DNA from 4 places in the Ruegeria sp. D1(2025) genome. Region 4 is predicted to be linked to each of the others. Evidence: riboswitches for the same ligand, from Rfam matches in the RefSeq annotation. Region 4 holds a riboswitch; each other region holds the start of a gene.

Region 1 (7,134 bases), on a different contig from region 4:
TCTGTATTTCGACCCGACGCGGTTTTCCCCGCAGATTGAAATCCGTCAGCCAAGTGGCACCAGTTGTTATCGGGGCCTGTTCGTTCAGTCGCCGTACTTCGACACCCCGGCGCATGGCCATCCGCTCGAACCGCTCAAAATCCGCGACCATGTCGAAAACCGCGTCAATCGGGGCCTCAATATCTTCGCGCGCTGAAAACTGCATGTCCGCCCTCGGTGCCTTTGCCTTCGTTCAGTGTCTCGTCAGTCCAGAGTGTCTGCAAGCCAGTTTTGCAGCAAGAAATGCGCAATGGCGCCTTTTCGGGCCGGCAACAAGACCGGATGCTCTCCGGAAAAAGCGCGCATCATTTCCGATTTGCTGACCCACATCGCGTCTTCGATCTCGACCGGATCAATCCTGAGTTCGCGGGACAGGGCCTCACCCGCGCAGCCGAACATCAACGAGGCCGGAAACGGCCACGGCTGGCTGGCCAGATAGTGAACGGCACCAACCGGCACGCCTGCCTCTTCCATTACTTCGCGCCGCACGGCGGCTTCCAGCGTTTCACCCGGTTCGACAAATCCCGCAAGCAGCGAGTACATGCCTTCGGGCCAACCCGGAGACCGGCCCATCAGGACCGAGTTTCCATGGGTAATCAGCATGATCACCACAGGGTCGGTGCGCGGAAAATGCTGCCCGCCACAGGTGGGGCAGCTGCGCTGCCACCCCGCCTGTGCAATTTCACTGGCAGCCCCGCAACGCGCACAGAACCGGTGCGTTTCATGCCAGCCAATAACGGCCTTGGCCGCTGCCGCAAGCTCGGCATCGCGGGCGCTCAGCCGCGTCATGATCCGGCGCAATTCGGCAAACACGTACCCGTCCGGCAGGTCCGGATGCTGCTGCTCGGACCGGTCTACAAAAGCACCGATATCCGACAAATCCTGCCCATCCGCCGACCAGTCCGATATATCCGCCGCAAAAATCGGTGCATCGTCTTCACGAAGGCCCAGAAATACCGGGCCTTCCACAACCCCTCCGGGACCTTCGCGCACCAGACTATGTGCCATCGCAACCAATCCAAGCCGGTCCAGACCTTCGCCCTGCACCAATATCTTGCCACGCCAGACCAGCAGGCATTCGGCGCGTGAATCAGTTTTCATCTGTTCCAGCCTGTCCGAATCTCCCCGGAGATGCGCTGCGCGATCCAGGCCCGAGCCGCCAAATGTCACTGACTCCGCGTTTTTCATTTAATATCCTCAGTGTGTTGCGCACAGGGCTGCCACGACTGCCGAGTTGTTGCAATGCCAATTCATGAACACCGGGACGTGGCAATGCCGCTGAATGGTCCCACCGGCGCCAAGTTATTTGCACTTACTCATTCTTTTAGTGAACATGGCTTAGATTGAATTGCCCAAAGTAGAAAATTGCACCCGACCACTGTTTCGTCTCAGCGCCAACATACTTCAGCCGGTCGCATTCGGATTTTGGCCACGACCGATCTGCACATGAATCTGACAGGGTTCGACTATCACGCGGATGAACCGGATCCGGCGCGGGGCTTCACCCGAACGGCCAGTCTGATCCGCGCTGCCAGAGAAGAAGCGCAGAAAGACGGAGCACTGGTATTCCTGTTCGACAACGGAGATGCCCTTCAGGGAACGCCGTTTGGCGATTGGGCGGCAGAGCAGACTGATGACAACCACGTGTTGATGCAGGCCTTCCGGGAACTTGGCTATGACGCAATCGGACTGGGCAACCATGATTTCGACTTTGGCCTGCCGACGCTGAATCGTATTCTGGACGGCGCACCGTGCCCGGTGATTTGCAGCAATGCCCGGCAATTGACCACCGGGGCCAAATGGAATGACCGCGCAATACTAGAACGCTCTCTTCTGGTTGACGGCGTCGAAACCCCGTTTCGTCTGGGTCTTTTGTCGATCCTGCCGCCGCAGACAGAGCAATGGAATGCGCACCGGGTACAGGATGTGGTCGTGTTCGAAGATATTCTGGAGGCCGCGCAAAAGACGGTCGAGGCCCTGCGCACGGACGGCAGCGATGTGATTGTCGCGCTGGCGCATTCGGGCCTTGGACCTTCGGAACCCGCGCGCGGATTGGAGAACGCCGTCATACCGTTGGCCGCGATCGACGGGATCGACGCCATTGTTGCAGGCCATACGCATCTCACACTTCCCGGCAAGGATCACGAAGGGCTGGATCACACGGACGCAACCCGGGGGCATGTACATGGCAAACCGGTTGTCATGCCTGGCGTCGCCGGGACGCATCTTGGCATCATCGACCTGCATGTGCAGAAAACCTCTGCCGGGCCATGGACGGTTGTCGGGCAGCAGGTCAAGCTGCCGCCTGTTCTCTCCCGGCACGGGAACGAAGCGGTTTCCGAAGACCCCGGAATGCAGCATCTGTTCAGTTACGGCCACGAAGAAACCCGTGCACTGGCCTCAAGACCCGTGGGCCACACCAGTCAAAGCCTGCACAGCTATTTCAGCTTTTGCGCACCGGATCGGGGCCTCGCTCTGGTCGCCAGCGCCCAGGCCGCAGCGCTGCGTCGTTACTTGGACGAAGACCTACGGGGGCTTCCACTGTTGTCCGCTGTTTCTCCCTGCAAGTTCGGAGGCCGCGCGGGACCGCGCTCCTACACGGATGTACCGCCCGGAAAGGTGCGTTTGCGTAATGTTTCGGATCTTCATTCTTTTCCGAATGAACTGCGCGCCGTGCTTGTAACCGGCGACATGGTCCGTGACTGGCTTGAAATGTCGGCGGGCATTTTCAATCAGGTGGATGCAGGAGCTGTCCGCACTCTGACCGATGAAACACGGGCCGGGCATAACTTCGATGTGCTGTTCGGCCTGACCTATCGGATCGATCTTTCCCAGCCGGCGCGTTTTGATTCTCACGGAATGCTGGTCAATCCCGCTGCAAACCGTGTCCGCGAGATTTTCTGCGGTGGAATCCCAATTGAACCCACCCAGAAATTCGTTGTGGCCCTGAACAGTTACCGGGCCAGCGGCGGCGGACACTTCCCAGTTGCGCATCAGGCCCGGCAGATCGATCTGCCGACCTTACCCATCAGGGACGTCCTGCGCGACTATCTTTCGGGGGGACTACCGGACGACCCGCTTGAATCTGCGCCCTTCCCCTTCAGCCTTGTCCGGCTTCCCGGGCACGCTTCGATTCTAAAAACCGGGCCGGGAGCAAGGGCGCATCTTTCCGAACTGGACGCATACGATCCGCATGTGCTGGGGCATGACCCGGAAGGCTTTCTGCGGATCAGACTGTCACTCTGACGGGTTGTCTTCCTGGCGCAACTTCCCTATATCGACGATTGAGAGGTTGGCGCGGGCGAGCGCCTCGCCAACCTGGTCAGGTCCGGAAGGAAGCAGCCACAACGAGCCCCGCTTGGGTCGATGTCCAACCTCTCACTTCATCCCGCAATCGTCACATCTTTCCGGTCGGAACGGACTTGCTGCTCCGCAGACTCGATCAGCCTCGGCCAGACCGCTTTGTTTTTGCGCGCAAAAACACCAATGTGGCCAATGGATTTCAGCCCGAAATCCTTTGGTTCAAGCACATGACGGTTGGCGTCCGGGCCGTATAGCTCGGCCAGCCTCCAGACCGCATTTTCAGGCACCATCTGGTCGTCCGAAATCGCAAACAGGTCAACCGGACCACCGGCCCGCGGCCAGGTCGCTGCGGGCAGGCTTTGGCCAATTTCAGGCAGATAGCTGTTCGGCGAGGTGCACCATTTTCGCCATTGCCAGTAGACCTTTGACGGCAGGTCCGAACCAAACCCAATGGCCTTGCCGGGCAGATACCCCAGCACATGAACTGCAAAAGGCGCATGCCCGTACCAGAAGATTCCGGCCAGCCCCCTGTAGGGCCAGGGATGATCCGACAACGTAACCAGGCCTGAACACACACAAATCATCCGGTCGATCTGATCCACATCCGATTGCAATGGCTCAAGCATACCCCCCAGCGAATGACCAATGGTCCACTGCCGCGCACTTGGGAATCGCCGTCGCATCTCGGCCCGGGCCGCGGGAATATCGATCAGCGCCCAATCGGACATGGTGACACGCGAATCCTTCAGACGCCCCGATAACGATTTTCCGAAATCGCGGTAATCATAGGTCAGACAGGCAATGCCCTGCTCTTCCGCCAGCCACCGGGCAAAATGCTGATAATAGTCCTGGGGAACGCCGGTCGCGCTGTTCAGAACAACTACGATATCAGGCGCTGCAACAGGCAGGTACAGGCGACCCGACAGCATAGCCGTCCCGGAGGGAAATCGTATGTCTTCGGTCAAGACCTGTTCCTGTATGTCCAACATATCATGCTCCGCTCTCAACTGAACAGTTCAGTTCACCTATCTGTCAGGCCAGTCGCCCGCTCAAGTCAACCCGGTGCAAACATGACCAAACGTCCGCTTTCCCGACCACGCATCGGACCAAATGCCTCGGCCCGCGCAATGCGCTTGACTCGGGGACCCGGCAACCGCTAGCGATGAGGAGATGGTTTCCGCGCCCTTTAACGGGCCGGGATGAAAAGGGAACACGGTGCGGTTCTGTCTGGCATTGCCGGAAGGAACCAAGGCCGAGACTGCCCCCGCAACTGTAAGCGGTGAGCAATGCCGAAACACCACTGGCCGAAAGGCTGGGAAGGTCGGCAAAGCGATGACCCGCAAGTCAGGAGACCTGCCATCGATACTGAAACCGAAACTCGGGCGGGGTGTCCGGGCAGGTCCTGATGGCATAGCCCCGTCACACCTGATCCTTGCCCCGCGCCGCGCGCGGAGGGCGCATTATGATCTGGAAGACAAGGACACACGAATTTTCTGCCACTGTGTGCCAGCGCACCGGCAAACCCTGTCCGGCACTGGCGCAAATGGCGCGGGCTCTGACGCGCGCCGTGGCAAGCGCCGGCCCGGCCGCAACCCCGCAATTCGCCATTGAAGGCAGCAGCGAGCTTGCCCATTGCCCCGAAGGGTGCATGGCCCGGTTCCACGCGCGGCCAGACAAAATCCGGGTGTTTTGCGGAACGAATGAGGAAACTCCGGGCGACAGGTTGGAGGATTATGCAGACATGATGTTCTGCGCAGAGTTCCGTGCGCTGCCGTCCGCAATTCTGTCGGACCCGCCCTGCGCCATGCTTGAAGCTTCGGCCCTGGCAGGTCGCCAAGTGGCGGCCCAGGCCGGACATTTGTCGGCCTAAGCTACGGGTCCGCGCTGGCCGGAATCAATTGCGTGGCCCATGCCAGTTGTGCATCTGTTTCAACCGCACAGGGCCGCACCGCCCTCAACCGTTTCAGGGCTGCACCCGGTTGCTCGCCGCATTCGACCATCAGGCGCAACACCACCATTCCGGACCGGCCACAGCCGCCCCGGCAATGCACCAGAATGCGCCCGCCCCCTGACAGGGCATGGCGGACGGCCGCGCTTACATCGGGCCAGCGCGCGGTCACGGCGTCGGGGGGTGCACCGAAATCTTCGACCGGCAGATGGACCCAGCGGCAGGCGCGCGCCTGAATGTCGGTTCCGAAGTCACGCGCGCCGTCCTGCAGCATCTCGACTTCGGTCGTCATTGAAATGACAAGACCTGGTTTCCAGTCGGAAATCGCATTCAGGTCCTGGGCATAATTACCCCCACGTCCCGGCATTGATGTCAGGGCCAGAGTACCTCCTCCGACCTGCAGCGCATGAATAATCATCTGAGACATGCAACGCGCCCTCCTTAATCGTTACGCACAAGAATCCGGTCAAAAATGCTTTCACCTTCATTTTTACGCGCATCCCGAAGCATTCCCAAATGAATTTCGCGAACCGGCTGTGGACGCAGGCGGCGGCGCACTCTACGCTGCACTTCTGATACGAATCCGACAGAGCAGAAATGACCGACACGCCAAGCCCCGCTTATCAGGTTCTTGCCCGCAAATACCGCCCGGAAACCTTTGCCGACCTGGTTGGTCAGGATGCCATGGTGCGCACCCTGAAAAACGCGTTCGAGGCAGACCGGATCGCGCAGGCCTTCATCATGACCGGCATCCGCGGCACCGGCAAAACGACGACGGCGCGGATCATCGCCAAGGGCATGAACTGCATCGGCCCCGATGGCGACGGCAAACCGACGACCGAACCCTGCGGCCAATGCGAACATTGCGTGGCGATCATGGAAGGCCGCCATGTCGACGTGATGGAGATGGACGCCGCCAGCCGCACCGGCGTCAACGACATCCGCGAGATCATAGACAGCGTCCGCTATCGTGCCGCCAGCGCACGCTACAAGATCTATATCATCGACGAGGTTCACATGCTTTCGACCAGCGCGTTCAACGCGCTGCTCAAGACGCTTGAGGAACCGCCCGAACATGTGAAATTCATCTTCGCGACCACCGAAATCCGCAAGGTTCCGGTGACGGTCCTGTCGCGCTGCCAACGCTTCGACCTGCGCCGGATCGAACCCGAGGACATGATCGGTCTTCTGAACAAGATCGCCACCGCCGAGGGCGCTCAGATCGCAGAGGACGCACTGGCGCTGATCACCCGGGCGGCCGAGGGTTCGGCGCGTGATGCAACTTCGCTGCTGGATCAGGCGATCTCGCACGGGGCCGGGGAAACCAGTGCCGATCAGGTCCGGGCGATGTTGGGTCTGGCGGACCGGGGCCGCGTCCTGGACCTGATGGACATGATCCTGCGCGGCGACGCGGCGGGGGCTCTGACAGAGCTAAGCGCTCAGTACGCCGAGGGCGCCGACCCGCTAGCCGTGCTGCGCGATCTGGCCGAAATCACCCATTGGGTGTCCGTGGTCAAAATCACGCCAGACGCCGCCGAGGACCCGACCGTTTCGCCCGACGAACGCGCACGCGGACAGCAAATGGCCGAAGCCCTGCCGATGCGTGTCCTGACCCGCATGTGGCAAATGCTGCTGAAAGCGCTCGAAGAGGTCTCAGCCGCACCAAACGCCATGATGGCAGCGGAAATGGCCGTCATTCGGTTGACCCATGTGGCCGACCTGCCAAGCCCGGAAGAACTGATCAAACGTTTGCAGGACGCACCTCCACCCACGCCGAACGGAGGCCCCGGTGGAGGCATGGCCGTACCCTCGCACGCCCCGGTACAACCTCAGGCATCGGCAAG
Region 2 (7,134 bases), on a different contig from region 4:
GTCCCGGGTGTTTGAATTTCCGGGGCAGTGAGAGTTATCCGGAGCGAAAGGTCAATGCGTCTAAGAAACCCGAAGTCTTGAATGTCAGGTCAAAACGGTGTGCATCCCGGTCGCCAACGTCTTGCCAGTGATGGGAAGACACCTAAGATGCCCGGCGATGTTTCAAACTGGGGGCTGTCATGCAGGACAAGCTGTTTTCTTTTCCCGACCCTGTTGCGATACCGGTTGTCGGCGAGCAGGCCGAATATCCGGTGGGCCGGATTTTTTGCGTCGGGCGGAACTATGCGGCCCATGCGGCTGAAATGGGAAATACTGTGGACCGCGAGGCGCCGTTCTATTTCACCAAGTCCGCACCAAACGCCATCCTGACCGGGGCGACCGTGCCATATCCGCCGGGCACCGAAAACTATCATCACGAAATGGAGCTGGCGATTGCGATCGGTCAGCCGGTGTTCCGCGTCAGTCGCGAGCAGGCTTTGGGCGCGGTGTTTGCCTATGGCTGCGCGCTGGACATGACCCGCCGCGACCTGCAAATCCGTGAACGGAACAAGCAGCGCCCGTGGGATCTGGGCAAGGATCTGGAAAACGGTGCCGTTTTTGCGCCGCTGACCCGGTCAGAGAACTGGTCGCCGGACGAAGACAAACGCATTCATCTGAGCGTCAACGGTGAAGTCCGGCAGGATGCGACCCTGGATGAGCTGATCTGGAAAATAGATGAGATCGTCAGCCATCTTTCAAATTACTATCACCTTCGTCCGGGCGATCTGATCATGACAGGCACCCCGGCCGGTGTTGGTGCGGTCCAGGCCGGTGATGTGATTGATGGCGGAATTGACGGTCTTGAACCGATCCACCTGACCCTGTCAAAGGCTGAATAGAGCCTATTTAGGGTCTTTCAGCCAGCCGTCGGCAAGCTCAACACGATCAAGGCCGGCAAACCTGCGCACCCGGTCCAGCTCGGCCTCCAGACGGCGGGTGCGCGCCTCTGACCAGCGCAACTTTCGCTCGGGCCAGACGGATTGTACCCGCAATTCGCCGCAATCCCTGTGGGCCTTCATGTCGATCCGGCCGATCAGCCGATCACCTTCGAGCAGGGGGAAGACATAATAGCCGTAGGTTCTTTTGGGTGCGGGCACAAACACTTCGATCCTGTAGTGAAACCCGAACAGGCGTTCGGCGCGGTTTCGATCCCGCAGCATCGGGTCAAACGGGCTGAGCACGCGAATCCTGCCCGGTGGCGCGGGCAGTTCACGGGCCTCTTCAACCAAACCCGGGCGGGAAAACACTTTCCTCTTACGCCCATCCGCGCAACTGATTTCGACTTCCTCAATTGCGCCGTTTTTCTGGGCCGCGGCGCACCAGTCTTTCGCCTCGGCCGCGCCGACCGTATCCCAGAACGCAGCTAGTTCGCCCGATGTTGCAAACCCCAACCTGTCCAGGGCGGCGTTGCACAGCCAGTCCACCGTTCCTTCGGCATCGCATGGTGCATGACCGGGGCACAGATGAGTTTCGATCACCCGTTCGGTCAGGTCGTAGCGTTTCTGAAAGCCGTCCCGGCCAATGACGGTCAGCGCGCCCGAGCGCCACAAGAACTCCAGCGCGGTTTTGGACGGGTGCCAGTCCCACCAGCCGCCCGATCCTTTCTTTTCGTCCTTTCCCACATCGGACGAGGATACCGGACCGTGATCGCGGATGTGCAGCAGAACCGAGGCGAACTGTTGTTCAAATCCATCCCGCCGCCAATTCTTCCAGCGGGCTTTCAACAAATCGGCGTCGCGCTGAAAGCGCAGGTGCCAATGCCGGTAGAACTCCATCGGAATAACGGCGGCGTCATGTGTCCAATGCTCGAACAGCGCCCTGTCCCGTTCATACAGGCGCTTCAGATGTGTGCTGCGATAGGTGGACCTGCGCGAAAACAGGATCATGTCATGGGCGCGGGCCACGGTGTTGATACTGTCCAACTGAACAAAACCAAGCCGTCGGATCAGGTCCAGAAGATCCGCGCCCTTTGCGCTGCCCGACGGGGTTTCGGACAGCAAGTGACGATCCATGAACGCCGCACGGGCTGTCCGGTTGTCCAGTTTCGGCAGTGCCAAGACTCTAACGCCGCTTCAGTGTGTCGCCGTAGCTGATTTTTGGCGTCAGTGTCACGCGGGTTTCAATCTCGGCTTCCGGGTCGGCCAGCTGTGCCGCGATGATCCCTGCGGCCTGACGGCCAATTTCCAGCCGGCAGGCATCCATGGTTGCCAGTTTGCGAGGCAGACCTTGCAGCAGTTCGACATTGTTGAACCCTGCCAGCCCGATTTGACCAGGGATGTCTATCCCCTGATCCAGCAGGTACAACAGCCCGCCAGCGCCGATCATATCATTGGAATAATACAGAAAATCCAGTTCCGGCGACCGTTCCAGCATCGCCTGCGTCATCTCGCGCCCCTTGGCCAGTGCCGACCCGCCCGAGTAGAACTCGCGGTCCTCGATCTCGATCCCGTGTTTGCCCAGAACCTCGGTAAAGCCTTCGAATCGTTTGCGCGCGCGGTGGTCCAAAGGCATCTTGGTCCCCATGAAACCGATATGCTGGTATCCGGCCTTCAGTATGGCCTGCGCCATTTCGCGGCCGGCACGGCGGTGCGAAATGCCGACCATCGCATCCACTGGTTTGCCGTCGGTATCCATGATTTCGACCACCGGAATGCCCGCGGAATCCAGCATCGCCCGGGCCGCTTCCGTGTGTTCCAGACCCGCGATGATCACGCCCGAAGGCCGCCACGAGAGCATCTCGTAAAGGACCTTTTCCTCTTTTTCCGGCAAATAATCGGTCACGCCGACCACTGGCTGCAATTCGGTGTCTTCCAGCACCTGATTGATGCCGGTCAGGACCTCGGGGAAGACCATGTTGGACAGTGACGGGATGATGACAGCGACCAGATTGACCCGGCTGGATGCCAGCGCACCCGCAATTTTGTTGGGCACGTATCCCAGCTCTTTTGCGGCGGCCAGAACCCGTGTTCGGGTCGCATCTGATACATCACCCCGATTGCGCAGGACCCTGCTGACCGTCATTTCGGATACCCCCGACGCTTCCGAGACATCGCGAAGGGTAAGCGGGCGTTTTGTTTCTGTGGTCACGAGGCACCTGCACTGTTGTTTTGCCCGATGGTAGCGTGAACACGGCGGCAAATACAACAACTCTGCTTCTGCATCGAGCGCTGGGCCGGTCGGACCTTTTGTGCATCGGAGCGACCCTACATATTTGCGGCGAGTTCAATTTTAAACGCGAGTCAACGCCCGCAGTTTCAGGCCTAAAAATCTCAAGTCCGCGAACTGAACCGACGACTATTGAACGCGGAAAGATATCTAAGAAAATACACACACTCGCGGTGGCGCATACCAAACCGCGTAGCAAGCGCGAACATGCAATTTCTGATTTCGCAAATGGCCCATGCAACGCCGCAATCAATTGTTGACCGTGTCTTACATATTCTGGCATGAACGGGCCATGTTCGGTTCCGGGGACATCCTCGGAAGCAATAGGGAATGCAGTGCGGCACATTTCGCCAACTCTGCAACTGCCCCCGCAACTGTAGGCGGCGAGCGCGGCTGATAATGCCACTGGGGTATCCCGGGAAGGTTAGTTTAGCGCTTTGACCCGCAAGTCAGGAGACCTGCCGAACATGCGCCCTTGGAAGGGGCGTTCATCATCGGCGACGGGGTGTGCGCCGGATCTGTTTGCCCGACAAGGCAGATGGCTTCGCGTTCCCCATCGTCAAAGCAGAATTGTGCCGGGGAAGGCGCGACGTGAGAAGGACTCGATTTGTGAAAAAACTGCTGGTGGCTGCAACGGCTGCTTTGGCGATGCCTGCATTGGCGCAGGCCCATTTCCTGCTGGAATATACCGACGACACGATGATCGAACGCCCCGGTGACGTTCCGGTCAAACTGGTTTTCTGGCACCCGTTTGAAGCTGGTCACGTGATGACCCTGGAAAGACCGGAAGAATTCTTTGTAATCCACAACGGTGAAAAAACCGATCTGATGGATACGCTGGAAGAAACCACTTTTGAAGGACCGGACAACATCGCCAAAGCGTTCCTGGGCTCGATTCAGGTTAAACGCTCGGGTGACTATGTGGTGGTTACAGTTCCTGCGCCTTACTACGAAGAATCAGAGGATATCTATATCCAGCAAATCACCAAGGCTTACCTCAACCGAAACGAACTGCCGACCGACTGGGATCAGCCGCAGGGGCTGGCCACCGAGATTCTGCCGCTGAACAAACCTTACAACATCATCGCCGGGTCAACCTTTACCGGTCGCGTGTTGAGCGAGGGACAGCCCGTCGCCGGCGCAGAAATCGAAATCGAGTACATCGCCGCAGCACCGGACATGACCGGCACCGGCGCGAAGGACGCCACCGTGTCCCCATTGCCGGGCGGCGCGTTGGTCGCGATTTCGGATGACAACGGATATTTCACTTTTGGTGTGCCAAAAGCCGGGTACTGGGGCTTCGCCGCTTTGGGCGTGGGTCCGGAAACCGAGCATGAAGGCAAAGAGCTGAGCCAGGATGCGGTCATCTGGATCCGCGCCTGGGATCTGGAGTAAGCCTGAATGCACGTCGTCGACGGAGCCCTTTCAAACCCTGTCGTGATCGGCGGTGCGGTCGCCGCGGCTGGCGGGATCGCATTGGGCCTGAAATCGCTGGATCTGGATCGCATTCCCACGGCGGGCGTGTTGTCGGCCAGCTTTTTTGTCGCCTCGCTGATCCATGTGCCGATTGGCCCGTCGTCTGTGCATTTGATTCTGAACGGTCTGGCCGGGCTTCTGCTCGGCTGGGCCGCCTTTCCGGCCCTTTTTGTCGGCTTGCTGCTGCAAGCCGTGTTCTTCGGTTTTGGCGGATTGACCGTGCTGGGGATCAACACGGTGAATATCGCCCTTCCGGCGGTGTTGACCTGGATGATCTTTGGTCGTCTGATCGCACGTGGCTCGCCTGTTCAGGGGGCGATCTGGGGCGGCATCGGCGGTGCGTTTTCGATCGCCGCCACGACGGCTTTTGTCGCGGTCTCGCTGGCGCTGTCCGGCGATGAGTTCCTGCCCGCTGCCAAGCTTGTCTTTTTCGCCCACATTCCCGTCATGGCTATCGAGGCCGTGCTGACAGGTTTTGCCGTTCTTCTGGCCCGCAAGGTCAAACCGGAACTTTTTGTAAAGGTTGCGTCCACATGAAACAGTTGATCCTTGTTTGTACGCTTGCTCTCGCCCCGCTCCCGGCTCTTGCGCATAAGGTTATTGCAGGCGTTTTTCCGGCAGGCGACGCAATCGAAGGCGAGCTGGGGTTTTCCAATGGCGATATGGCCGCAGACCAGGAGGTCATCGTCTATGGCCCCGACGGCTCTGAACTGGGACGCACAGTAACCGATACGGACGGTTTCTTTCTCTACAGCCCGACCAGAGCGGTGACTCATACATTCAAGGCAGATCTGGGTGCAGGGCACGTCGCCGAAGTTGCCATGTCGGCCGACGAAGTGGCAGAAATCATGGGGGTCGAAGCCGAGCTTTCTGAAACAGCCACGCCGGTTGCATCTGCGGATGGCGCGGCAGCGGTGACTGTGGCCTCGCTCTCGGATGAGGAACGCGCCGCCATCGCCAAAGCGGTGCGCGACGAAACCCGCCCACTGCGGCGCGAGATCGCCGCCTACCGCGAGCACAATGATCTGCAGAACATCTTGGGTGGTATTGGCTATATCATTGGTCTGTTCGGCATCGGCTTTTACCTGGCCGCGCGAAAAAAGATGGCCACCTGATGGCACATGCGCTGGAACCACAGGCCAAAACACTGGCCGAGGCAGGCAAAGCCGCCCATTTCGGGATGATCGGAGACTACGATCCCCGTATGCGCATCGTTTTGGCCTGCATCTTTGCCATCGTCACGGTTGCCCTCAACAGCATTCCGGCGCTGATCGGCGCTTTGTCCGTCTCGCTTGGGTTACTGGTGATGTCACGCTTGCCAGTCGGCCGGACCCTCAAGCGTATGGCCATGATGGACAGCTTCATCATCTTCATGCTGGTGTTGCTGCCATTCTCAATGCCCGGTGACGCGATGTTCACGGTTTTTGGCTTTCCGGCCAGTTGGCAGGGCCTTTGGAAAGCTGTCGAGATTGCACTGACGGCCAACGCGGTCATCCTTGCGCTGATGGTTCTGGTCGGAACGATGGAACCTGTGACGCTTGGACACGCTTTGCACAAGCTGCGCTGCCCCGAGGCGCTTGTGCACCTTTTGATGTTCACCATCCGCTACATCGAGGTGTTGCGGGAAGAATACCTGCGCCTGCGCGGCGCGATGAAGATCCGCGGATTTCGCCCCGGCACAAACTGGCACACCTACCGAAGCTTCGGGTATCTGGTCGGCATGATGCTGGTGCGCGCGATTGAACGGTCCGAGCGGATTCTGGCGGCGATGAAATGCCGGGGGTTTTCCGGGCGTCTTTTGTTGCTGCAGGACTTTAACATGACACGACGCGATCACATGTTCGCCGCGATGCTGTGCACCGTTTGCCTTGGCCTGCTGTTCCTGGATTATCTATGACGATCCTCAAGCTTGAAGACATTTGTTTTGCATATCCCGGCCAGCCACCAGTGCTGGACGGCGCTTCGCTGCAGCTTGAACCGGGGCAGCGCCTGTCGATTGCGGGCCCGAATGGCGCGGGAAAATCTACCCTGTTTCGCATCGCCCTTGGCCTGCAAACACCAAGCGCCGGGCGCGTGACCGTCCTGGGAAAGGAAAGGCGCGTCGAGGCGGATTTTCACGAAGTCCGCCGTCAGGTCGGGCTGGTTTTTCAGGATCCTGATGATCAGCTGTTTTGTCCGACAGTGGCGGAAGACATCGCATTTGGTCCTCTCAACCTCGGGCGCAGCAAGTCCGAGGCGCTGGCCATAGTCGACAGAGTGCTTTCCGATCTGGATCTGTCAAGTCTGCGTGATCGCATTACGCACAAGCTCTCTGGTGGAGAGAAGCGGCTTGTGACCCTTGCAACCGTTTTGGCGATGGAGCCCGAGGCGCTGCTTTTGGATGAGCCCACCAATGCGCTTGACGCCAAAAATGAAGCGCGACTTCTAGAGATTCTTTGTGGCCTGCCGCAGGCA
Region 3 (7,134 bases), on a different contig from region 4:
CAGTTGGGAAAGCTTCGCCTGGCCCCAGCCTTTGGCGCGTCGCTTCCACACCCAAGGAGGGGCAATTGCGCTTGCGCTGGTCCTCGGTTTTGCCACGCTGTTTTGGACGATCCGGGCAATCGGGTCTTCTGGCGGCGACGGTTTCTATGCGGTTCTTTCCCACAATGCGATGGTGGCGATCTTTATGCCCGCCTTCCTGCTGCCGCTGTTCAGCATCGCCATCAGCTTGCGCCGCTATTGGCGTGCGGCTGACGGAAAGTCAGTCCAATGGGCCGATCTGACAGCGGCGTTCAAACGCGCCGGGACGATGCAGGATCTTGCCGCCGGCCACGGCGAAGGCTGCAATTTCGAAGATGAAGACCGGTTCAGCCACGCCCGCCGACACATGCATCAGGCGATCATGTATGGGTTCCTGCTTTGCTTTGCCTCAACCTCGGTTGCGACAGCGATGCATTACGGCCTTGGCCTGCATGCACCCTACGGATTCTGGTCATTACCCAAACTGCTTGGCGTCTCAGGCGGTATCCTGTTGACCATCGGCTGTGGCGGCATGGTCATGTTGAAGCAGAAATCGGATCGTGACCTTGGCGACACCTCCGCGTGGGGCGGAGAAATGGGCTTTATCCTGCTGCTGGGGTTTGTTGGCCTCAGCGGCATTGTCCTCTACGTGCTCGGCTCGACCACAGTGATGCCCGCACTTCTGGCCATCCATCTGGGATCGGTTCTGACCTTCTTCCTGCTGATGCCCTATACCAAGATGGCACATGGGTTCTATCGCCTCGCCGCACTTGTCAGAGATGCACAGAGGAAGCGCGGCACATAAATGGTTCGCACCAGCCGCTGCTTGCGCCCTGGATGGAAGGTGGAAAGGGTCCGGTCAGCGGGCTCTGGTCCTGAACAGGAGCAGGAACACGAACGCCGATCCGATTGAGGTTGTCACGATCCCGACAGGCAATTCCTGCGGGGCCAGCAACAAACGGCTGATAATATCCGAGCCCGTCAGCAATGCCGCGCCGACGAGAGCTGCGGTCGGCAGCAGATGGCCATGCAGCGGCCCCGCGATTCCGCGGGCGATGTGAGGGACCATCAGACCGACGAAACCGATGACACCGGCGACCGAGACGAACACCGCCGTTGCCAGCGCCGCAACAAAGAACATGCTGAACCGCAGTCCGCGCACGGGTACGCCGAGGGTAGAGGCAGTAAGATCGCCGGTCAGCAGCGCGTCGAGCCAGCGGCTGCGGTAGAGAGAAAAGCTCAGGATCAGAAGCAGGCCTGCGCAGACCAGCGGAAACGTCTCCCAGCGGGCCAGGCCCAGACCGCCCAGCATCCAGAAAATCACGGAATGCGCGGCGCGGCTGTCGCCTGCAAAAATCAGGTAGTTGGTGATGGCCGAGAACAGGAACGAAACCGCAAGACCTGCCAGGATCAGTTTTTCGGGCGCGCTTGTGCGTAAACCGTGAACCAGCGCCAGCACGATGCCCGACGCCACAAGCCCGCCGCAGAACGCGGCCAACGGCAGGGTCCAGAAGCCCAGCACGTCGCCGGTCACGGTGATCACAAACACGGCGCCGGCCGCCGCACCCGAGGACAGGCCGAACAGGAACGGATCAGCAAGATCGTTGCGCGTTGTGGTTTGCAGGACCACGCCGACGATGCCCAACCCGGCGCCGATTACGGCCGCGAACAGGGCGCGCGGCAGGCGCAAATCAAACACGATCCGGTGCAACGGCGACATGTCCCCGTCACTCAGACCGGTTCCCAGCAAGACAGCGGTGAACGTGTCGGAAACCGGAATGGATGTGGTTCCGTAGATGGTTGAGATCAGCAAAAGGGCGGCCAGAACGACCGCCCCCAGCAGAAGTGTCAGGCCAAGTCGGCCCATATCAGTTGAGATCCGGATGCATGGCCTGCGCCATTTTCAGGATCGCCTCGATATTTGCCGGTCCCGGGGTCAGTTCCTCGTACCGCAGGCCAATCCAGGCCTCGTTCTTGACGGCATCGGTCTGGGACATCACCGGATGCTCCTGCAGAAATTTGAAGGTATCCTCGGCGCCGTTGCCGGTCTGGTAATCCAGCAGCACCAGAAATTCGGGGTTGGCGGCCGCCACCGTTTCCCACGAGGTGCGGCCCCAGCTTGTATCCATGTCATGGGTCACGTTTTCACCGCCCGCTGCGGAAATCATCGCATCGGGAATGGCAAACTTGCCCGCGGTGAAGGGCGCATCAGCCGGACCATCTAGAAGGAAAACGCGCGGTTTGGGCAGATCGGCGGTCCGGGTTTCGATCTCGGTCAGTTCTTCTTTCCAACCATCAACCAGTTCCTTCGCCTTGTCTTCGACCTGCATGACCTGGCCCAGGCGCAGAACGTCATCAAACAGCAGGTTCATGCTGGCTTCGGGGCGGTCCTTGTCCAGATGCACGCAGCTTTCGGACAGGATCAAGGTCTTGATGCCAAAGGGTTCCAGCGTGTCAGGGGTCACGTCTCCGCCCGGCTTCATCCCGTAATACCAGCCCGCGAAGAACATATCGGGTTCGGCGGCCACAAGGTTCTCGACCGTTGGGTATTTGGGCGCAAGCTCGGGAATGTCGCCGCGCAGCGTATCGAATTCCGGGCTGGTCTTGTACCATCCGGTGATGCCGGTCAGCCCGACGATCTTGTCCTGCAGATCCAGCGCAAAGGCCATGTCGGTCATGTTCATATCGTGCACGACAATCCGCTCAGGCGCAGTTTCAAAAACCAGCGGCTTGCCGCAATTGTCGACGGTAATGTCTTGTGCCGACGCACCGCCTGCCAAGGCTGTGGTCAGGACCACCGACCAGATCTGTTTCATTCAAAGATGCTCCTAGGGTTAGTTTGAGACCGAGGTTTTTCGGATATCCAGCGCCGGAATCACGCGGCCCTCATGGTGAAAGTACAGGTAGTCGACGCCAAAGGTTTCCCGGACCTGGTCCGAGGTCAGCACATCGGCCACGGGACCAAAGCCCGTGAGCCGCGCGGATTTCATCATGGCCACATGGGTGGCAAATTCAGGGATCATGACGAGGTCGTGGACGATCATGACCACCGTGATGCCCAACTCGGCAACCAGCGACAGCATCCGCCCCTTGGCGTCGGGGTCCAGATGGTTTGTCGGTTCGTCCAGAAACAAAAGCGAAGGGTTCTGTGCCAGAGCGCGCGCAATATGCGCACGTTGACGTTCACCCCCGGAAAGTACGCCCATTCGTTTGTCCGCCAGATCACTCAGACCTGTCAGGTTCAAAATCCTGTCCAGTTCGGCGGCGTGGCCCTCTTTCGACCGATCAGCCCGGATCGGGATTTGCCCCAAGGCCACATATTCCCGCAAAGACAGTCTGCTATCCGGCAGTTCGTGCTGACTGACAACAGCGATCATTCGGGCGCGCTGGTTGGCGGGCATGTGTTTCAGGCTGCGCCCATTGATCAAAACGTCGCCCAGCACCAGTTCGGCCGTGCCGCACAACAGGTTCAGAAGTGTCGTCTTCCCGGCCCCGTTCGGCCCGGCAATTGCAAGGATTGCGCCTTCTTCCAGTTCAAAAGACGCCGCTTGCAGCAGAACATCACCATTCAGCGCATAGTATTCGACGTCACGCACGGCAAGAAATGCAGAGGTCGTCATGAAGGCTCCTCCAAAATCATTCGGGGCAAACGGGAAAGGGTTTTGTCAAAAAGCGCGCTCGGCCTGTCGGACGCGCAGGTCCATCCATCGGCACTGTTCTGATATTGCAACGCGAATTCGGCCAAGGCCGCGATGTCATGCGGGGTCCGGATGTCGCCGAACAGGTATTGGGCTTTGCCGGCGGCCTGAAACCCAACAGTTGTCGGCTGCGCACACCCGGCCATGCAATCGACCGTGCGAATGGCAAACGCGGACGGCAGCGCATCTGACAAAGAAGAGCGTATTTTGTCCGCAGACAAATCACCGTTGCATGTCGAACAGATCAGAAGAACATGATCAGTGGCGTCTGACATGGTCCGCTCCACTTGTTGCCAAGCGCGGACAGAAGGTGCTGATCATGTAAACACGTGACTGACGTGCCATCTAAGCCTCCTTCCAGGGCGCCCCGCCCCGGGTTGGTTGAACATTGATGGCAGGTCTCCTGACTCGCGGGTCCTTGCTTGGCCTTCCTTCCCGGCCCATTCGGCCAGTGGGTGTTTGGCGTCGCTCACCGCTTACAGTTGCGGGGGCAGTTACGGACTTGGCCCACTGGGCCGCACCGTATTCCCTTTTCATCCCTCGGGTCTTCCTTCGGGAACCATCTTCTAGCTAAGTGCCTCAGACCCGAGCATGCGTCAATACAGAATTGTTGCCAGGACACTCTGTTCGGCGGCGGAGCGGCATCCATCGTTAACTGCCCGGGTGCCTCGCGTTCAGCGTGCCGGTTCAATTCTCCAGCAGTTTCAGAACCTGTTCGCGCTCGGACAAGACCAGCAACAGGGCAAGATCGCCCGGTTCGATCTGATCCAGTATTGTCCTGCTCGCCTCGACCGGGGAAGGCGCGCTCAGGATCTGCTCATCCCGAAGACCGTTGTTCATTGCCGCCTGCTTAATCAGCTTTGGAATCTCACCAAGGTTGCGTCCCCGCAGATAACCCTCAAGCTCGGCAGCGACGATCACATCCGGCTGGAACCGCAAGGCCGTTTGCGTGACATCGATGATGTCCTGATCGGACCGGTCCCCGGCATGGCTTAGCAGTATGAAGCGGCGCTTTGCCGGAAGTCCGGACAAAGCCTCGCACACCGCTGCGACCGAATGTGGGTTATGCGCAAAATCGACAAAGACGCGGGCGCCGCTATGGGAAAACTCGTTGCACCGGCCCGGATTATCTTTGGCGTCTGGCTTGAAACCGGACAATCCCGTGCGAATGGCCTGCATCGGGATATCCAGTGCGCAGGCCAGACACAGCGCAGTTATTGCGTTGAGGATATTGTACCTGGCAGCCCCACCCATAGCGAGCGGTACATCGTGAACCGAAATCACCGGTTGTTCCGTGGAGCCATCGAAGAACACGATCATCTCGTCCCGCAGGAAGGCACAACAATGTCCTTGCTCGCGGGATTGTTGGATCAGTGCGTTTTTCTGGTCCAGCGAGAACCACCAGATCCTGCAGGACGTGTTCAGCGCCTCATCCCGGACAAAGGGGTCATCCGCGTTCAGGGCCAGAACGCCATCTTTCTTAAGGGTGCGATGCACGGCGAACTTGGCCTGCGCCAACTCCGGAACCGTGTTGACGCCGTACTGACCCAGATGATCATTGGCGACATTTGTGACAGCCGCAGCCGAGGCGGCATGGGTTGGAAGACCCCGGCGCAGGATTCCGCCACGGGCAACCTCCAGACAGGCGACTTCAAGCCGCCGGTCGCGCAGCAGCATGCGCGCTCCGCCGGGGCCGGAATAATCACCACGGTCGAGGATGTCGTCGCCGACGCGGACAAACTCGGTCGAGGTCAGCCCGGCAACCTTGCCCGCCGCCCGGGCGATCGCCTCAAGCAGCCGGGTCGTTGTGGTCTTGCCATTGGTTCCGGTGATGAAGGCGACGGGGATGTTGTGCAAGGCGTCCCATTCGACTTCATCAGGCGCAGGCAGAGCGTTCCAGGCCCAGGTCTGGCTTCCGACCCCGTGGCCGATCGAAATCTCGTCGTCGTCACACAGGATATCGACGCCCCGCGCCGAGGCCGCCTGGATCAGGGCGATCAGGGCCGGATTTGCCTCTTTGGCCATGACGTCGCGGACGTCGGCGATCATCTTGTCGAAATCGCCGGGTGTTTCCCCGACCAGCGCCGCGGCACAGAAATGCCATGCGGTCTGGACCGCAAAGATCGCTGAATACAGCTGATCCATCGGCGCTGAAATCGCAAGGTTCACGCCGCCGGTGAATACCCGATATGTCAGCTTTTCTTGGCACCAGCCGAGCGCATCCAGCACACGACGTGCATGATGCTGCCACAGCTCAATGACACGCGAAGACTGCTCTTGGTCAAAAAAGACGTCCATGATTGCGCCCGGGTGATCCCAGAGCAACCCGGGCCCGGTCAGCCGGCGCGCATCGTCTACCCGAAACGCGCCACTGGTCGCGCTGGGGATGGTCAGCGCGGTCTCAAGCTCTTCAATCCTGTCCATTCCGGTGCCCTCGGCTCAATCCGCGTCTTCGCTGATTTCGCGGGCCAGACGCACGCCGCGCTCGTCCCGGATCAGGGCCTGATCGCTGTCGAACATGTCCTCGAAAGAGGTCTCAACAGGGGCAGGCTTGCCGATTGCTTCAGCTTCAGGTGCGTCGCCATCCGAATTGAAGTAGATGATCTGTTTCCAGCAGCGGGTGGTGTCGTCGCCGAATATCACCAGCAGATCGCCGGGAGCTGCCATTTCCAGACCCGCCGTCACCGCTTCGACCTCATCAGGGATGATTGTGATCGCCTCATCCGGCGTGCCGCCTGCAATCAACGCCTGCCGCAGCATCTGAGGAATTTCGTCATGCCCGCGTCCGCGACGGCGGTCGTCAGCCTTGCAGATGAAGTGGTCAAAATGACCGGCCAGCGCCGCGCCCGCGTCCTCGACGTCCTCGTCACGACGGTCACCGGGCATCGATACGACGCACAGCCTGCGGCCCTTGATCTCCAGCTGGTCGGCCAGCGCCGCCATTGCCTTCAGGGCGGCGGGGTTGTGGCCATAATCCAGGATTACCTTGAACGGATGTTCGTCATAAACGTTCATCCGCCCCGGTGCCTGGAAATAGCTGGTGTCAAAGGTCCGCAGCCCGTGGCGGATATTGTCCAGATCAACGCCAAAACTATAGGCCATGGCGGCTGCAAACATGGCGTTCTGCACGTTGAATATCGCCTTGCCTTCCAGTGTCGCCGGGATCAGGTGCGACCAGAGCACGGGGATATGCAGACCGTTGTCGTAGATGGTCAGCATGTCACCGTTCATGCCTTTTTCCAGCACGATGGCCTTGCCGCCTTCCTTGATATGTTCTTTCACAAGACTGTGGCCGGGATTGGTCGTGACATAGAAGATCTGACTTGCCCCGGCATAATCCGCCATCTTCAGGCAGTTGATGTCGTCGGCATTCAGAACGGCCGTATCCGTGGCGCTTTCCACCACGACGCGTTTGACC
Region 4 (7,134 bases):
ATCAGTGGTGTAGCTATCTGAAATTGCGATTGCCCTAAAAGCCTGTCGAATTGCGTTGCAATGCGATCGTCCTGCAATGCGTTTTGCGTTGACAGGCGGGTTTGAACAACCGGCAAGGTCCAATCGCCGCAAATGCTTGGAGGCCGATATGACTATCAGGATAAACATGCTTTTTACTGGAATAGGGTTGGCCATCGCGGCACCGGCGCTGCCCGACACCAAAGCCGAGACTCCGCAAGCCGCACACGTAGCGTATCTTGCAGCGATCAACTCGAACAAACTGGATCAATTCCTTGAGACGGTCACTGATGACGTGGTCTTCATCGCTCCTGGCGCGCCTGTCATGGAAGGCAAAGCCAAGGTCGGGCCCTGGGTGCGCGGGTATTTCGACGCCGTTCACACCAGTTGGAAAAAGCAATCGCTGGAATTTGTTGTGGCGGCGGACTGGGCGTTTGAGCGTTATGAGTTTACCGCCACCGATGTTCCGCGTGACCCGGGCCCTGCCACTGTTTCCACCGGCCATGGCATCAATATCTACCATCTCGAAGATGACGGAACATGGCGCGTGGCGCGGGATATCTGGTCCAACGCGAATACCTTCAGCGCCGGCAGATCAATAGCGCCCGCGTGTTCGGGGCGTGCCGAACCTTGCTGATCAAAAGCTTTGATTGGTTGGCACGCCGCCCAAATGGCTTGGACACATACCGGATCGGCCGCTTATTACCGGGTTCCGTCCTCGGCCAACTACATTGGCCTCCGGACGGAACCAGGCAAGTACTTTTCTCGGCAACCGAAAGGCCCAACCCGCAGATCGGGCATTAGCGAATTACTGGGCCACAACTTCCTTGCAGCTGCCTTTGCCCCATCCGGATTTGCTGCCCGAAGCCGAATAGTCAAACGTGCCAGTCTTGAGATTCACGTTGTAATTCAGGGTAAAGCCGTCACCGATATACAGGTAAGTCAGGGTGTCGAGGCCGGGATACACCTCAGCCTTATTGTCGATATCACCAATGGTAATATGCCCTTTGTTCTGGCCTTCGTATTTGACCAGCTTGGCCGCCATTTCCGGATATTTTGCATCCGGCGCTTCACACTCGAACGCCCGGTCTTCCGCAACTGCAGCGACGGGTAAGAACACAAGAAAAGCTGCTAACTTTTTCATTTTTTGTTTCCTGGCATATTCTGTTCGCCGACGCCCGCTAAGGACAGTTTGAGGCATAATTTTGCAAAAATTCTGGCTACTCTGTGCACGGCAAGACGGCCATCAGATTTGATCTCGAAGCGGTCGTTTTTGCCGGGTCTTGCGCGAATACTGAAATGGAGTATCTCGAGCCGGTCGGAACGGCGGTTACTTAATCAACGAAACCCCAATCCCTCGGTTTAGCGATGCTCGGAGATGACGGTCGATTGGTCGCCGCAACGTCCACACACGGCCTGCCCCAGTCGCTCTGAAGCCGAATCTGCCCCGCCCGTCCGGGTCCCGCCGACCCCTTCCAAAGCCAGCGAAGATCAGACGGACCCCCTCAATCACGCAGGTTTTCCGGCGCAGCAAGCGCCCGGCGATGCCGCTGAGTGACCACCTCAGGTCGCTTTTTCCTTCCGGCGGCAAAGCCGCGCATCCTGAAGCTTGACAAGTCCCCCGCCTGTGCCGCATGTCCGACCCGTTGGTGTCCATCCCTGGATGGATGAAAAGGGAATGCGTCAGCGGTTTTTCCGTCAAACGCAGCCGCCCCCGCGACCGTGACCGGAGAGGGTGCCCATAGCCACTGGCCGAAAGGCCGGGAAGGCGGGACATCTGCCAGAGCAAGCCTCTGACATCCGCAAGCCGGGAGACCTGCCAGCACCCGAAGAAGAAACCGGGCGGGGTGTTCCGGTGTCGGGTCCATGTGCAGACGCGTGGCCCGCATGAAACCCCGTCCCCCGCGAAGAGGATTTGGGGGGATGAGAGACATGACCGAGACCGCACCAGTCGAGTTGCTGGTCTGTACCACGTGCCGCCGTGGACTGCCCGTCGAGGATGATGAAAAACGCCCCGGCACATTGCTGCACAAAGCGCTGCAACAGGCCGACCTGCCCGAAGGCATCACGCTGAAACCCGTCGAATGCCTGTCGAACTGCGATCAGGGCTGCTCGATCGTGCTGCGCGGTGGACCGGGTCGCTGGACCTTTGTCTATGAGAACCTGAACGAAGCCGAACACGTTGACGTCATTGTCGACGGTGCGACCAAATATCTGGCGACCGAGGACGGCTTGGTCAAATGGCGCGAGCGCCCCGAACATTTCCGCAAAAACTGCGCCTCCCGCATTCCCCCGATTGGAGCCCTGAAATGAGCACTCTTGAGAAATTACCCGTCACTGTGATCACCGGCTTTCTGGGCTCGGGGAAGACAACGCTGGTCAAGCACCTGATGCAGAACCCGCAGGGCAAACGTCTGGCGGTCGTGGTCAATGAATTCGGCGACGTGGGCGTCGATGGCGATATTCTGAAATCCTGCGCCATTCCCGATTGTCCGGCAGAGAACATCATGGAACTGGCAAACGGCTGCATCTGCTGCACCGTGGCCGATGATTTCATTCCGACCATCGAGGCGTTGATGGCGCTGGACCCGCGCCCCGATCACATTCTGATCGAAACCTCCGGCCTCGCCCTGCCCAAGCCGCTGCTGAAAGCCTTTGACTGGCCCGATATCCGCTCGAAAATCACTGTGGACGGCGTGATCGCTCTGGCCGATGCCGAGGCGGTCGCGGCAGGTCGCTTCGCTCCGAATGTCGAAGCCGTGGACGCCCAGCGTCTGGCCGATGACTCGATCGACCACGAAACGCCTCTGTCCGAGGTGTTCGAGGATCAGATATCCTGCGCCGATATCATCCTGCTGACCAAGCCCGATCTGGCCGGGCCAGCGGGTGTTGCCAAAGCCAAAGAGGTCATCGCAGCTGAGGCCCCGCGCCGGCTGCCCGTCGTAGAGGTTGCCGAAGGCGTCGTAGACGTCCGCGTCGTGCTCGGTCTGGAAGCTGCAGCCGAGGATGACATGGACGCGCGTCCGTCGCATCACGACGGTCACCACGACCACGAACATGACGATTTCGAAAGCATCATCGTCGAACTGCCGGAGCAAAGTGACCCACTCGATCTGGTTGCCAAGATCGAACGTCTGGCCAGGGAACTGAACATCCTGCGCGTCAAGGGGTATGCGGCAGTTGCCGGCAAACCGATGCGTCTGCTGGTTCAGGCTGTCGGTGCCCGGGTGCGTCATCAGTACGACCGCCCCTGGGAACCCGGCGAGGAGCGCCGCTCGCGTCTTGTGGTCATTGCCGAGCACGACGACATCAAAGAGGCCGAAATCCGGGATATCCTCGTGGGTGTGACCGAGGCCGCCGAGTAAGCCATGCACGTCGTCTTCCGCGAAAGCCACGGGCTTGAAGAAACCGAGACCCCGACCGATCTGGGCCAGAGCCCGGCGGATCTGGTGATGTTGTCCTTTTCGGACAGCGATCTCGGTGCTTTCGCGGCAGGCTGGCATCGCGGCGGTGGGCCGGAAGGGCGAATGCCGACGATGCGGTTGGCCAATCTGACGGCGCTGAAGCACCCTCTGTCCGTTGACACATATGTGGAACAGACGCTTGACGGTGCAAAAGGTATCCTGATCCGCCTGATTGGTGGGGTGCCTTACTGGTCCTACGGGCTGCAGCAGGTTCTTGCGCTGGCGCAGGCCAAAGGCATCGCGCTGGCGGTTCTGCCCGCCGACGGGCGCGAGGATACCCGGCTGGACGACTATTCCACCCTGCCCGTCTCGACCCTGCGGCGGCTGGCACATCTGTGCGACACCGGCGGCGAGGTCGCGGCGCAGGCCGCTTTGGCGCAGATGGCCTTGGCGGCGGGGCTTTACGCCGGACCGGTGTTGGGGGCCAAAACCCTTCCCGAATGCGGTGTTTGGTGCCCTGTCCGCGGCGTAACCCCGGTCGAAGCCGCATTTACGAACGATGCGAAACGCATCATCGTCACTTTCTATCGCGCCTACCTGACCTCCGCCGACACCGCCCCGGTCGCCGCCCTGATCCACAGCCTGCGTGCGCGTGGGTTCGAGGCAATGGGCATGTTCGCCCCTTCTCTCAAAGCACCCGCCGCCGCCGATTGGATGCGCCGAAACATCGTTGCACTGGAACCTTCGGCGATCATCAATGCCACGTCCTTCTCCGGCAAAGGCGCGTCGGGAACCTCTCCGCTTGACGCGGCGGGTGTGCCGGTTTTCCAGGTCGCTCTGGCAACTTCACGCCGCAAAGCGTGGGCCGAGGCCGAACGCGGTCTTTCCCCCGCCGACCTTGCCATGCACGTCGTGCTGCCCGAAGTGGATGGGCGGATCTCGGCGGGCATCGCTTCATTCAAGGAACCGGGCAAACGCGATCCGCACCTGGAGTATTCCCGCTTTGCCCACCGCGCTGAACCTGAACGGATCGAAGCGATCATTGATCGTGTAACCGGCTGGCTGAATCTGAACGACCGGCCCAAAGCGGAACAGGTGCCGGTTCTGGTCCTGTCCACCTATCCCGGCAAGGACTGGCAGATGGCCCATGCGGTGGGCCTTGATGCGCTGGCGTCAGCCGAAGCGATGCTGTCAGATTTGCAATGCGCCGGGTACGACACAGCCCCTGCCGAACCGATCGCCGACACATTGCTGGGCGCCCGGATTGCCTGGTCGGTCGAAGATTACCTGGCCGCGCTTGCACACTTGCCAGATCAACTGAATACGGACCTGCAAACAGTCTGGGGCAAGCCCGAGGATGATCCGACCTTTGTTGATGGCGCGTTTCATTTTACCGCGCTGCACCGGGGCAAGGCGCTGGTCGCGCTGCAACCCGAACGTGGCACGCCTGAACTGCGCGATGACGACTATCACGACCTTTCGCGCACACCGCGTCACAGCTATGTCGCGTTTTACCTTTGGCTGCGCAAAAGCCTGCACGCCGACGCACTGATCCATATTGGCGCCCATGGCACTCTGGAATGGCTGCCGGGAAAATCCGTTGCCCTGTCCGCCGAGTGCTGGCCTGAGGCGCTGATCCGTGATTTGCCGGTGATCTACCCCTTCATTGTCAACGACCCAGGCGAAGCCGCACAGGCCAAGCGCCGGATCGGGGCCGTCACGCTGGGTCACATCCCGCCCCCGATGAAGGAGAGCGGCACGCCGGACAGAATGGTTCGGCTTGAATCGCTGCTGGACGAATTCTCGAACGCAGACGGGCTTGACCCAAAACGACGCGACCGCTTGCAGGAAGATATCCGGCAGGAAGCGCAGGCCATCGGTCTGGAAAGCGATCTTGGTCTTGACCAGGCCACCTGTATCGCCGAGGCAATCACCCGCATCGACCGCTTTGTCTGCGACATCAAGGAAAGCCAGTTTGGCGACGGATTGCACATCTTTGGCCGCGTGCCTGAAGTGACCGGCAATTTCGACCCCGCGCCATCTGCACACGCCGAACGCGCCGCCTTGCTGGACGCGCTGGCCGGAAAGCGAATTGAGGCTGGACCGTCCGGCTCGCCCTATCGCGGGCGGTCGGATGTGCTGCCCACTGGGCGGAACCTCTTCACCACTGATCCCCGGTCGGTCCCGACCCGCGCGGCTTATTCACAAGGCGTGAAACTGGCCGAGGAACTGGTTCGGCGGCACCTGCAGGAGGAAGGCGATTATCCGAAAGGCCTGATCGTCGATCTATGGGGGTCTGCCACCATGCGCACGGCCGGCGAGGAATTCGCGATGGCGCTGCACCTGCTGGGCGTAAAACCGGTCTGGGACAAGGGATCAGAGCGGGTATCAGGCATCGAAGTGCTTCCAATCACCGACCTCAGCCGTCCACGTCTGGACGTGACCCTGCGTGTTTCGGGCCTGTTCCGGGATGTATTCCCGACGCTCTCCGCTCTATTTGGCCAAGCCGTTCGGGCGCTGTCCCAGCGGGACGAAGCGCCGGACTGGAACCCTTTCGCGGGGCAGACCCCGAACCCTCGGGTTTTTGGCCCGGCTCCGGGCAGTTATGGTCTGAACATGACACACTTGTCGGAAACCTACACCGACGAGGCCCGCACGCAGGCGGGTGAGGCCTGGCTACAGGCCAGTTCATTCGCACTGGAAGGCGAACACGTCGCACAGGATATCGACGGCATTACCCGGCAGGTCGCCAATGCGGACAGCTTCGTGCACCTTCAGGACCTGACCGAAACCGACCTGCTGCTGGCCAACGACTATGCCACGCATGAGGCCGGTTTCGCGGCGGCCAAGAAGATTACCGGCGGCGAGGTGCAACTCTATCACCTCGACAACACCAATCCGGATAAACCCCGCGCCCGCACCCTGCCGGAAGAAATCAGCCGCGTCGTCCATGCCCGGGCCGCCAATCCCGCCTGGATCGCGGGGATGCAGCGCCACGGTTTCCGCGGGGCGGCCGAGATCGCGGCGACGCTGGATCACATGGCTTCTTTTGCCCACCTGTCCGGTACGGTCGCGCCACATCTTTTTGACCTCTACCATGACGCGACGCTGGGCGATGTCGAGGTGGACGCGTTCCTGCAACAGGCCAACCCGCAAGCGCATCAGGCCATGCAGGACCGGTTCCGCGCGCTGCTGGAGGCCGGGCTTTGGAACACGCGCCGGAACTCGATCCGGGCCGATCTGGAGGGTCTGAGATGAGCGCACCGATCGTACAAGGCTGGTGCCCCGGCGCGCATCGACCGATGATGTCCGGCGACGGGCTGGTCGTTCGTGTGCGCCCTCGGCTGGCGCGGCTGGATGCCAAACAGGCATTGGGCCTGTGCGAGCTGGCAGGGCAATTCGGCAACGGCACCATCGATCTGACCAACCGGGCCAACCTGCAATTGCGCGGCGTGAGCGAAGCTGATCACCAGCCTCTGCTTCAAAAACTCTCTGCACTGGACTTGCTGGATGCAGAGCCCGGCATTGAGGTGCGGCGCAACATACTCGTCTCGCCGCTGTATCAAACCGGCGATCTGACCAGCCGTCTAACTACGGAGTTGACTGACCGGCTGGGTGAATTGCCCGACTTGCCCGCCAAGTTCGGCTTTGCCATCGACACCGGCCCGAACCGTCTGCTTGCAGCGGATTCAGCGGATATCCGGCTGGAAAC

What was found. A riboswitch is a leader RNA that binds a small molecule or an ion and turns the genes downstream of it on or off. The one in region 4 is predicted to bind cobalamin.
Region 1: linked by a shared signal. The riboswitch ahead of ACR1XU_RS13950 (hypothetical protein) and the one ahead of ACR1XU_RS19545 (DUF1636 domain-containing protein) in region 4 are both predicted to bind cobalamin.
Region 2: linked by a shared signal. The riboswitch ahead of ACR1XU_RS10810 (DUF4198 domain-containing protein) and the one ahead of ACR1XU_RS19545 (DUF1636 domain-containing protein) in region 4 are both predicted to bind cobalamin.
Region 3: linked by a shared signal. The riboswitch ahead of ACR1XU_RS17470 (DUF1636 family protein) and the one ahead of ACR1XU_RS19545 (DUF1636 domain-containing protein) in region 4 are both predicted to bind cobalamin.

Annotation. Positions count from the first base shown of each region.
Region 1 covers NZ_JBQFPO010000005.1:170,568-177,701, reverse strand. Annotated here, with positions in the region: gene ACR1XU_RS13975 (SRPBCC family protein) at 1-205, opposite strand, end outside; gene nudC (NAD(+) diphosphatase) at 244-1,227, opposite strand; gene ACR1XU_RS13965 (bifunctional 2',3'-cyclic-nucleotide 2'-phosphodiesterase/3'-nucleotidase) at 1,405-3,285, shown strand; RNA gene ffs (signal recognition particle sRNA small type) at 3,325-3,423, shown strand; gene ACR1XU_RS13955 (alpha/beta hydrolase family protein) at 3,423-4,331, opposite strand; cobalamin riboswitch at 4,497-4,717, shown strand; gene ACR1XU_RS13950 (hypothetical protein) at 4,805-5,212, shown strand; gene ACR1XU_RS13945 (phosphatase domain-containing protein) at 5,214-5,717, opposite strand; gene ACR1XU_RS13940 (DNA polymerase III subunit gamma/tau) at 5,888-7,134, shown strand, end outside.
Region 2 covers NZ_JBQFPO010000003.1:283,588-290,721, forward strand. Annotated here, with positions in the region: gene ACR1XU_RS10795 (fumarylacetoacetate hydrolase family protein) at 180-878, shown strand; gene ACR1XU_RS10800 (winged helix-turn-helix domain-containing protein) at 882-2,096, opposite strand; gene ACR1XU_RS10805 (LacI family DNA-binding transcriptional regulator) at 2,101-3,126, opposite strand; cobalamin riboswitch at 3,485-3,684, shown strand; gene ACR1XU_RS10810 (DUF4198 domain-containing protein) at 3,814-4,599, shown strand; gene cbiM (cobalt transporter CbiM) at 4,606-5,217, shown strand; gene ACR1XU_RS10820 (cobalt ABC transporter permease) at 5,214-5,795, shown strand; gene cbiQ (cobalt ECF transporter T component CbiQ) at 5,795-6,577, shown strand; gene ACR1XU_RS10830 (energy-coupling factor ABC transporter ATP-binding protein) at 6,574-7,134, shown strand, end outside.
Region 3 covers NZ_JBQFPO010000008.1:133,788-140,921, reverse strand. Annotated here, with positions in the region: gene tcuB (tricarballylate utilization 4Fe-4S protein TcuB) at 1-823, shown strand, start outside; gene ACR1XU_RS17485 (iron ABC transporter permease) at 878-1,885, opposite strand; gene ACR1XU_RS17480 (ABC transporter substrate-binding protein) at 1,887-2,834, opposite strand; gene ACR1XU_RS17475 (ABC transporter ATP-binding protein) at 2,853-3,638, opposite strand; gene ACR1XU_RS17470 (DUF1636 family protein) at 3,635-3,991, opposite strand; cobalamin riboswitch at 4,093-4,295, opposite strand; gene ACR1XU_RS17465 (Mur ligase family protein) at 4,404-6,140, opposite strand; gene cphA (cyanophycin synthetase) at 6,156-7,134, opposite strand, start outside.
Region 4 covers NZ_JBQFPO010000011.1:32,489-39,622, forward strand. Annotated here, with positions in the region: gene ACR1XU_RS19535 (YybH family protein) at 149-655, shown strand; gene ACR1XU_RS19540 (hypothetical protein) at 827-1,162, opposite strand; cobalamin riboswitch at 1,649-1,856, shown strand; gene ACR1XU_RS19545 (DUF1636 domain-containing protein) at 1,951-2,331, shown strand; gene cobW (cobalamin biosynthesis protein CobW) at 2,328-3,383, shown strand; gene cobN (cobaltochelatase subunit CobN) at 3,387-6,680, shown strand; gene cobG (precorrin-3B synthase) at 6,677-7,134, shown strand, end outside.